Regions from separate parts of the Agrobacterium sp. rho-13.3 genome, predicted to be linked through region 1. Evidence: predicted binding sites of a transcription regulator. Region 1 holds the regulator's gene; each other region holds the start of a gene.
The links. Region 1 encodes LexA, which represses DNA repair genes until DNA is damaged. Its sites were predicted from a motif close to TGTTCNNNNTGTGTTCNG; they were not measured.
Positions count from the first base shown of each region.

Region 2: RMR16_RS26555 (LexA family protein) is a predicted target of LexA. The motif match lies at 1,121-1,138, and genes of this name have one in related genera.
Region 3: RMR16_RS01695 (PA0069 family radical SAM protein) is a predicted target of LexA. The motif match lies at 900-917, and genes of this name have one in related genera.
Region 4: RMR16_RS08380 (ATP-dependent helicase) is a predicted target of LexA. The motif match lies at 1,259-1,276, and genes of this name have one in related genera.

Region 1 is NZ_CP192774.1:1,072,557-1,074,756, reverse strand. It holds gene kdsA (3-deoxy-8-phosphooctulonate synthase) at 1-660, opposite strand, end outside; gene lexA (transcriptional repressor LexA) at 898-1,617, shown strand; gene RMR16_RS05340 (glutathione S-transferase family protein) at 1,896-2,200, shown strand, end outside.
Region 2 is NZ_CP192778.1:68,275-70,474, reverse strand. It holds gene RMR16_RS26560 (Y-family DNA polymerase) at 1-644, opposite strand, end outside; gene RMR16_RS26555 (LexA family protein) at 649-1,089, opposite strand; gene RMR16_RS26550 (DUF2269 family protein) at 1,199-1,675, opposite strand; gene RMR16_RS26545 (SDR family oxidoreductase) at 1,675-2,200, opposite strand, start outside.
Region 3 is NZ_CP192774.1:363,808-366,007, forward strand. It holds gene RMR16_RS01695 (PA0069 family radical SAM protein) at 1-839, opposite strand, end outside; gene RMR16_RS01700 (glycosyl transferase) at 1,008-1,526, shown strand; gene moaB (molybdenum cofactor biosynthesis protein B) at 1,527-2,072, opposite strand; gene RMR16_RS01710 (4-(cytidine 5'-diphospho)-2-C-methyl-D-erythritol kinase) at 2,069-2,200, opposite strand, start outside.
Region 4 is NZ_CP192774.1:1,664,509-1,666,708, reverse strand. It holds gene RMR16_RS08380 (ATP-dependent helicase) at 1-1,217, opposite strand, end outside; gene RMR16_RS08375 (carboxymuconolactone decarboxylase family protein) at 1,318-1,728, opposite strand; gene RMR16_RS08370 (efflux RND transporter periplasmic adaptor subunit) at 1,935-2,200, shown strand, end outside.

The DNA of each region.
Region 1 (2,200 bases):
ACCGCTGGAGCCGCCCTGCCCGCCGGGCTGCTGCACGGAGTGAGTCGCATCGAAAACAACAGGCGCGCCGAGCGATGCCATGATCGGCAAGGAACGCATATCCGAAACGAGTGTATTGTAGCCGAACGATGCGCCGCGTTCGCACAGCAGCACATTCGGGTTGCCGCTATCGTTCAGCTTGGCCAGCACGTTCTTCATATCCCAAGGCGCTAGAAACTGGCCTTTTTTGACATTGATGACACGTCCTGTCTTCGCTGCCGCAACCAGAAGGTCCGTCTGGCGACTGAGGAACGCAGGGATTTGCAGAACATCGACAACCGGCGCAACGGCGGCGCATTGCTCTTCCGTGTGAATATCCGTCAAAACCGGAAAGCCGAACTGCGTCTTCAATTCAGCAAAAACGTCGAGCGCCTTATCGATGCCAATGCCGCGCTGACCGGAAAGAGAGGTGCGATTCGCTTTATCGAAAGAGGACTTATAGACCAGCCCGATACCCAGCTTGCCGCACAGTTCCGCCAGTGTTTCGGCAATCATGAAAGCATGATCACGGCTTTCCATCTGGCATGGCCCGGCTATCAATGTGAAGCGCTCGGCATTGGAGAAAGACACAGCACCGGCACCCTCGCCCGCAACCACTTTCAGATTATTCGTCACACTCATCGTCTTTCCTCGGAAGCAAACGGGTATTATTACAGGCGCAAGCCAATAATCGGCCCCTTATCTCAGACTGGCAACGCACTTAGCAGCAAGCCATGGTGCCAGCAAGTTACTCGTCAACGGGGCGCCGATCCATACTTCACCGAATTTTAAGGGATTGCAGAACACATATGGAACATATAGTGTTCGTTCTGTATTTGTTTCGCGAATCTTCGCCTCGAATCCCAAGGGTGCTTCTTCATGCTCACGCGCAAACAGCAGGAATTGCTTCTTTTCATTCACGAGCGAATGAAGGAGTCCGGTGTACCGCCTTCTTTTGATGAAATGAAGGATGCACTCGATCTTGCGTCGAAGTCCGGCATTCATCGGCTGATTACAGCCCTTGAAGAGCGCGGGTTTATTCGCCGGCTACCGAATCGCGCTCGCGCGCTGGAAGTCATCAAATTGCCCGAGGCTTATTCACCGAGCATCAAGCCACAGCGCGGGTTTTCCCCAAGCGTGATTGAAGGCAGCCTTGGTAAACCGAAGGCAGTCGAGCCTGCGCCTCCGAAGCCCTCGAATGATAGTGTTTTGAACGCCGTCAGCGTCCCTGTTATGGGCCGTATCGCGGCGGGCGTACCGATTTCCGCCATCCAGAACAACACCCACGATGTCGTCGTTCCGATGGATATGCTGGGTTCGGGTGAGCATTATGCGCTTGAAGTTAAAGGCGATTCGATGATCGAAGCCGGTATTTTCGACGGCGATACGGTCATTATTCGCGACGGAAGCACAGCCAATCCGGGTGATATTGTCGTAGCCCTCGTCGATGACGAAGAAGCAACCCTCAAGCGCTTCCGCCGCAAAGGTGCATCGATCGCGCTTGAAGCGGCAAACCCTGCATATGAAACCCGGATTTTTGGACCTGACCGGGTGAAGATTCAAGGTAAGCTGGTGGGTCTTATCCGTCGCTATCACTAAGTGATTTGACGTTTTTGCTGCTTTTCCAGCAGTTTTAGCGAAGATTTTCATTCGCATTTGATTGGGTGAAAGATATTCGTTAGCTGGCTCACGAATTTACCGCAATGCTTTTGGTTTGTGAGTGCGGCACGTGAAAAAAGTGGCGTGTTTTTCTGACGTTTTGTTTTGAAAGCGTGAAACCTTCAAACATCAAATAATTTCAAGCGAGCCATTAGGCGGAATGCATGTGTCATTGAGTTTTCCTGCGCTAGTACAGTGGTGCAACCGAGGGAATTGACGTGTACGACCTTTATATCGCCAACAAAAACTACTCCTCCTGGTCATTACGGCCTTGGGTATTACTGCGGACGCTCGATATTCCGTTCAACGAAAAGCTGATGCCGTTTGGCAGTTCGAACCATGACTTCTCGACATTTTCACCAACGGCAAGAGTTCCTTGCCTTGTCCAGAGTGATTTGACGGTATGGGATTCGCTGTCGATCATCGAGTATCTGGCAGAGCGGCATAAGGGCGTCTGGTCGGACAATGCGAAAGCGCGTGCATGGTCTCGTTCTGCTGCTGCCGAAATGCATTCCGGCTTTCA
Region 2 (2,200 bases), on a different replicon from region 1:
CGAGCGAGCGGAAGGGGCATGTCGCGCAACTGCGAGACGGTGTGAATTCCGATCTCTCGAAGCTTGGCGGTCGTTCTCGATCCCACGCCCCACACTTCCGAAACATCGGTGCGAGCCATGCAATAGCCCGCGATCTCCGTGTTCATCAGGTCCGCGACACCATTGAAGACCGGGTTTTTCTTCGCAATGAAATTCGCGAACTTCGCGAGCGTCTTGGTCGGCCCGATCCCAATGCAGGTTGGGATTCCTGTATTCTGGCGGACGGTTTCCCTCATCTCGGTCGCATGATCGAGCATTCGTCCACCGAAGCCAGAAAGATCAACGAAAGTCTCGTCTATCGAGTAAACTTCTGTTCTCGGGGAAAAGTCGGCAATCGTCGCCGCCACTCTGCGGCTAATGTCGCCATAAAGCGTATAGTTCGATGAAAAGAGACGAATGCCGTGCTCTTTCGTCTTCTGCTTAAAATGGTGCGCGGGCTCCCCCATCCCGATGCCAAGGGCCTTCGCTTCATTCGATCTCGCGACGGCGCAGCCATCGTTATTTGACAGGACAACCACGGGCTTGTCGCGCAAGCGCGGGTCGAAAAGCCGCTCGCAAGAAACATAAAAATTATTGCAGTCGATCAGCGCTATCGGTTCAGCCATGGCTTCAATCGACTGGATAGCGACGGGCGATACCCGCGACGATGCCGAATATTTCAGTGGTTTCGAGCACGGCGAGCGGCGGGTAGCGTTCGTCGGAACGCGCCTCAAGCCACATTCGACCGTCGCGCTGTGTCAGCACTTTCAGGAGCATGTCGCCGTTGTGGTAGGCAAGGACCGTTCGTCCTGGCTTCACCTTTCCTGCCCGATCAATGGCGACGAAATCGCCATCAAGGATGCCTGCGCGACACAGGGAGTTGCCACTCACGCGATACCAGAATGTCGCGTGTTCGTGTCGTACCATCCAAGCTATGAGGTCTATTGGATCTTCTAAGTCGTCGCCTGCCGGTGACGGGAACCCGGCTGAAATCCGCAATCCAGCAGTCTTGATCTCGCGAACGATATAATCGACGGAAACAGGCTCAATGGCCGAAAAATTGGTTTTCATAGAAAGCCTCGGCATTGCTGGCTGTTATTTCTGTTCTTATTATGTTCTCATATTGGGTCGAGTCAACTCGGATTCGCTCGATCTCCCTGCAGGATTGATCGCAGCTATTTTAGAAGGAGATATCCGGCTTTGCGAGCATGAGCCATATGATGGCTAGGACGGCGAAAAACGCAGGGAAACCGCAGGCAAACCAGATGCGATAGAGCCGATACCATTGCGCCGGTAGCGGCTCCCCCAAGGAAGCGGCTGACCTTGCGAGATCCCGCAAGCGGATCTGTATCCAGACGACAGGAAGCCAGAATAGTCCCGTGAACACGTAGAGAACGAGCGACAGCGCTATCCAGCCTTCAGTTAGCGACCAGCCGATACTCTCCGCGAGGAAGTATCCCGTGATTGGCTGAACAACGGCAGCAGTGGCCGTAAACAGCGTGTCGGCTATGACCACGGTCCCCGATACATGCGCAATGAGCGCCGGATTATCGGTTTGTCGTACCATGACCATGAAGAAGGCTATGCCTGCGCCGGTCCCGAACAAGACCGTCGCTCCGACGACATGCGCAAGACGCAGCCACTCCGTGAGATCCATCATCTCTCATCCAACGTTGCCAGCGCCACAAAGCAAAGCGCAATTGACGGAAGCACTTTCACCAGAGGCCCGAGAGGATCAAGCCATAGACCTGGCTCCAAGATTGTCCCGCCAGCGAGATAAGACGCCGAGACGATCAGCATTCCGATCATCGCCCTTCGGGCGAAAGGCCGCATCAGCACAAATAACCCCAACGCCACATCGAGCGCACAAGTCGCAAGGGTGACACCCATTGCCATTGCTGGTGACATGAAAGGGAGGAAGTGCGTTGCAGCGCGAGAAGGGTTCGCAAGCGGAACGAGGCCCGACAACAGCCAGAACGCAGCAAGGATAACGATGACGATAGGCTTCAGGAGGTACAGCCGGGCAAACCAAAGATCCTGAACGCCGGAAGGGTGAGCGTCCAACGTCTGTTGAGCCGTGCGAGCCAAGGCAGGCGCCTGCACAGACTGGCGGATCGTTACCCCCGCCTCCATCACCTTCATTGCTGTTGAGCGCAGCGGCGAGCGCCAGCCAAGTTGCCCC
Region 3 (2,200 bases), 710 kb from region 1:
GCTTTTCCGGCCTCCAGCACACGTTCGATTTCATGGTCGTTGAGCGCGGGAATGACAGGGGCCATCATCACGGCGGTGGGAATGCCCGCATCTGTCAGTGTCTTGATCGCTTCCAGCCGTTTGGAGGGCGTGGATGCCCTTGGCTCCATGCTGCGCGCCAGCTTCTTATCCAGCGTGGTGACGGAGATGCCGACCTTCAACAATCCCTTCTGCGCCATAGGAGCCAGAATATCGATATCGCGGGTGATCAGCGCCGATTTGGTGACGATGACCACCGGGTGTTCGGCCTTCGCCAATACCTCAAGGATCTGCCGCATGATGCGCCATTCCCGCTCGATGGGCTGGTAAGGGTCGGTATTGGTGCCGATGGCAATGACGCGGGCCTTGTAGCCCGGCTTTGCCAATTCCCGCTCCAGCACCTTTGCCGCATCCGGCTTGGCAAACAGCTTCGCCTCGAAATCCAGCCCTGGGGAAAGCCCCATATAACTGTGCGTGGGCCGTGCGAAACAATAGATGCAGCCATGTTCGCAGCCCCGATAGGGATTGATGGAGCGATCGAATGGAATATCAGGCGAATCATTGCGGCTGATGATCGTGCGTGGCTTTTCCACCTGCACTTCGGTGCGAAATTCCGGCAGTTCCTCCAGAATCTGCCAGCCATCATCGAAGGCTTCGCGCTGCAACGGTTCAAAACGTCCAGTCGGATTCATGCCCGCACCGCGCCCGCGGCGACGGTCTATCTCGATCCGCAAACCGGATGCGTCGGCCAGCGCATTGGCAATATCCGGCGTATGGCCCGGCTGAAAAGCAGCCTGCCCCGAAAGCACATCTTGTCTCATCTGGATACTCCTGCCAGCATTTGCCAGCTTGGTGGATAACCAGATTTCTAACTGAGAAGTGAGAACAATACAAGAACAAAATGAAATATCGGCAGATGGTATTTTGTTGTGCGTTGCAGTATGCTTTTGCTACTTTACCGACATAACGGCTCGCACACTGATAGGTACATGCTCACAGTCATCATGGAATGCCGGGACCAGGAACCGGAACTCGCGCACACGCTGTCTACACTTGTCTCTGGCGCCGTCGAAGGGCTGATCAGTGATGTGATCGTGCTTGACCACGCCTCGCAGGATGGCTCGTCACGGGTGGCGGAGGCAGCGGGCTGCCGTTTTTACACGGAGTGGGATATTGCCGATATCGTTGCTTCGGCGCGCGGCGAATGGATTTTGATGATGGAGCCGGGCAGCCGCCCGCAGAGCGGGTGGATCGAGGATATTCTCGAATATACCGCGCTCAATCAGGCATCGGCGCGGTTTTCGCCGTCGCGCCATTTCCGGCCATCGCTCATCGCCCGCTTCATACGCCGCAAGCCGCCGCTGGAGTATGGTCTGCTGTTGCGCAAGCAGGAGGCTTTGTCTCTGGCCAAATCCGGTATGTCGCTGGATCAGTTTCCAAAATCGCAAAAGCCGCGCCGCTTGAGCGCAGAACTCATTCCTTCTTCTGCGTTGCGGGCCGCACGATAATCAGGATTGCGCCTTGCCGCGTTTTAAATGCTCATCCAGACGCGGCATGATTTCCACGAAATTGCACGGCATGTGGCGGTAGTCGAACTGCGCTTTGAGAATGCCGTCCCACGCATCCTTGCAGGCACCCGGAGAACCGGGCAGCACAAAGATGAAGGTGGCATTGGCAAGCCCCGCCGTGGCGCGTGACTGGATGGTGGACGTGCCTATTTTGTCATAGGAAATGCGGTGGAACACGGCGGAAAAGCCATCCATGCGCTTCTCAAACAAAGGCTCCAGCGCGTCCGGCGTCACGTCACGGCCCGTAAAACCGGTGCCGCCGGTGGTGATGACCACGTCGATGTTGTCAGACAGCGTCCAGCCGCGAACCTTGTCCTGAATAGCTGCCTTGTCATCCGGCACAATCGCGCGGTCCACCAGCAGATGGCCTGCGTCTGCAATGCGGGCGGCCAGCGTATCGCCGGATTTGTCGTCAGCCAGCGTGCGGGTATCCGAAATGGTCAAAACCGCAATGCCAACGGGAATAAAGGGTCGCTCGGTGTTCATGTCTTTGGCCCTGTGATGGTTGCGGTCGCCTGAACATACCAGTCCGGGCGCTGGTCGCGAAGTCTGGTCGCGGCGGTTTCAGCCTCTGCCATTGTGGCAAAAAGCCCGAAACAGGTGGCGCCGGAACC
Region 4 (2,200 bases), 590 kb from region 1:
AGGATGGCCATATTGTTCAGCGGATGTTTGATGCGCTGTAGCTGTTCGATCTCTTCGCCAACGGCGCGGGCTTCCTCTTCCGAATCCCATGCGGCATGGACGACGACCTTTTCGTCGTTCGGGTCGACGCGGTCGGTAAACAGCGTTTTGCCAAGGCGGCCTTCATTATGGGCAATCAGGTGGCCAGCAGCCCCGAGAATATGCTCGGTGGAGCGATAGTTGCGCTCCAGCTTGATGACCTTTGCGCCGGGAAAATCCTTGTCGAAGCGCAGAATATTGTCCACTTCCGCGCCGCGCCAGCCATAGATCGACTGGTCATCATCGCCCACGCAGCAGACATTTTGCGGCTCGCCCTTGGGGCGCTGGGCCAGAAGCCGCAGCCACATATATTGGCAGGTGTTGGTGTCCTGATACTCGTCCACCAGAATATAACGGAACTTCTGGTGATACTCTTTGAGAATATCGGGATTCTTGCGGAAGATGGTGATGGGGTGCAGCAGCAGATCGCCGAAATCGCAGGCGTTCAGCGTCTTCAGACGTGCCTGATAGGTGGCGTAAAGTTCACGGCCCTTGCCATTGGCAAAAGCACGGCTGTCGCCTTCTGGAATATCCGGCGGTGTCAGGCCTTTGTTCTTCCAGTTGTCGATCATGCCTGCAAATTGTTTGGCGGGCCAGCGCTTGTCGTCCAGACCTTCGGCCTGAATAAGCTGCTTGATGAGGCGTATCACATCGTCGGTATCGAGAATGGTGAAATCGGATTTCAGACCGATCAACTCCGCATGGCGGCGCAACAGTTTGACGCCGATGGAGTGGAAGGTGCCAAGCCACGGCATGCCCTCAACCGCGCCACCGACCAGAACGCCGATACGTTCCTTCATTTCGCGTGCGGCTTTGTTGGTGAAGGTCACGGCCAAAATCTGGCTGGGGTACACGCGACCTGATGCGAGAATATGCGCGATGCGGGTGGTCAGCACCCGCGTTTTGCCGGTGCCAGCGCCTGCCAGAACCAGAACCGGGCCTTCCAATGTCTCCACAGCTTCGCGCTGTTCGGCATTCAGGCCAGCGAGATAATCGGGCGCAGGGCGCGCCTGATCCCGCGCCGCCATGGCGCGCGCCGCGATGCCCAAACCACCAGCGGCAGGGGCCGCTGCCGGTTGACGGCGTGGCTCGGAAGGTTCTTCATCGAAGAACGGCATATCGTCGAAACTGTTGCTCATACGGCCCAATGTAGTGATTCGGGACTGAAAGGCTAGAACCGTGTTCTGCTTTTATTCCGGTATCAACCGCCAAAACGCCTATTCCAAGGCATTTTCTATATTAGGCCGTGCTATCTGCATCAAAGGCGGGGTCCACGGGCAGTTGCAGTGCTGTGGCCAGCTGGTTGGTTTTACCGGCCAGGGCGATGACGCGCAAAAGGTCGGCGTGTTGCTCATCCGTCATGCCTTTCGCTTTGGCGGCTGCGGTGTGCGAGTGGGCGCAATAGGAGCAGCCATTGGTGACGGACACGGCGATGTAAAGCATTTCCTTCACCACCGGGTCGAGCGCGGACGGCGTTGCCATCACGGCTTTAACCTCGGCCCATGTCTTTTCCAGCAGATCGGCATCGAAGGCGAGATAGAGCCACATATTGTTGATGAAATCGGATTTCCGCGTCGTACGGATGTCATCGAACACCGCTTTAACACGCGGGTTGGCTTCCGGGTTCTGTGTTTTTGAAATGGTGCTCATGATCGCTCCTCCATTTTAGTTTGGTGCGCAGTATTGTAGACTGAGGTTATTTGAATGCGGCGGCAACGACGAGGCGGAAATTACAATTCCGTAAGAAACAGATTTGTGCGTTGCGTAGTTTATGTTCAGCAAGGATACTGCCGCACATTGTGAAGAGGCCGCAGCCATGTGAATGCGTTGCGCCGGTTGATCTGTCGGAGAATTGTATGCGGGTTTGGAAGCAGGTTGGTATCAGTCTGGCGGTTGTGGGCGCGGGCGCCTGTCTTTGGGCGTTCAATTCGTCCGACGGCCGCGCTATGCTTGCAAAGGCAGGGCTGGTGAGTGCCGAAAAACCTGCGGCGCAAACCGCTGGAAATTCTGGTAGAGGCGGCGGCGCACAGGGGCAAGGTGGCCAAGGTGGACAGGGTAGCGGTGCTCCACGCGCAAACGCAACGCTGGTTGTGACCGCGCCGGTTAATACCGGAACCATCAA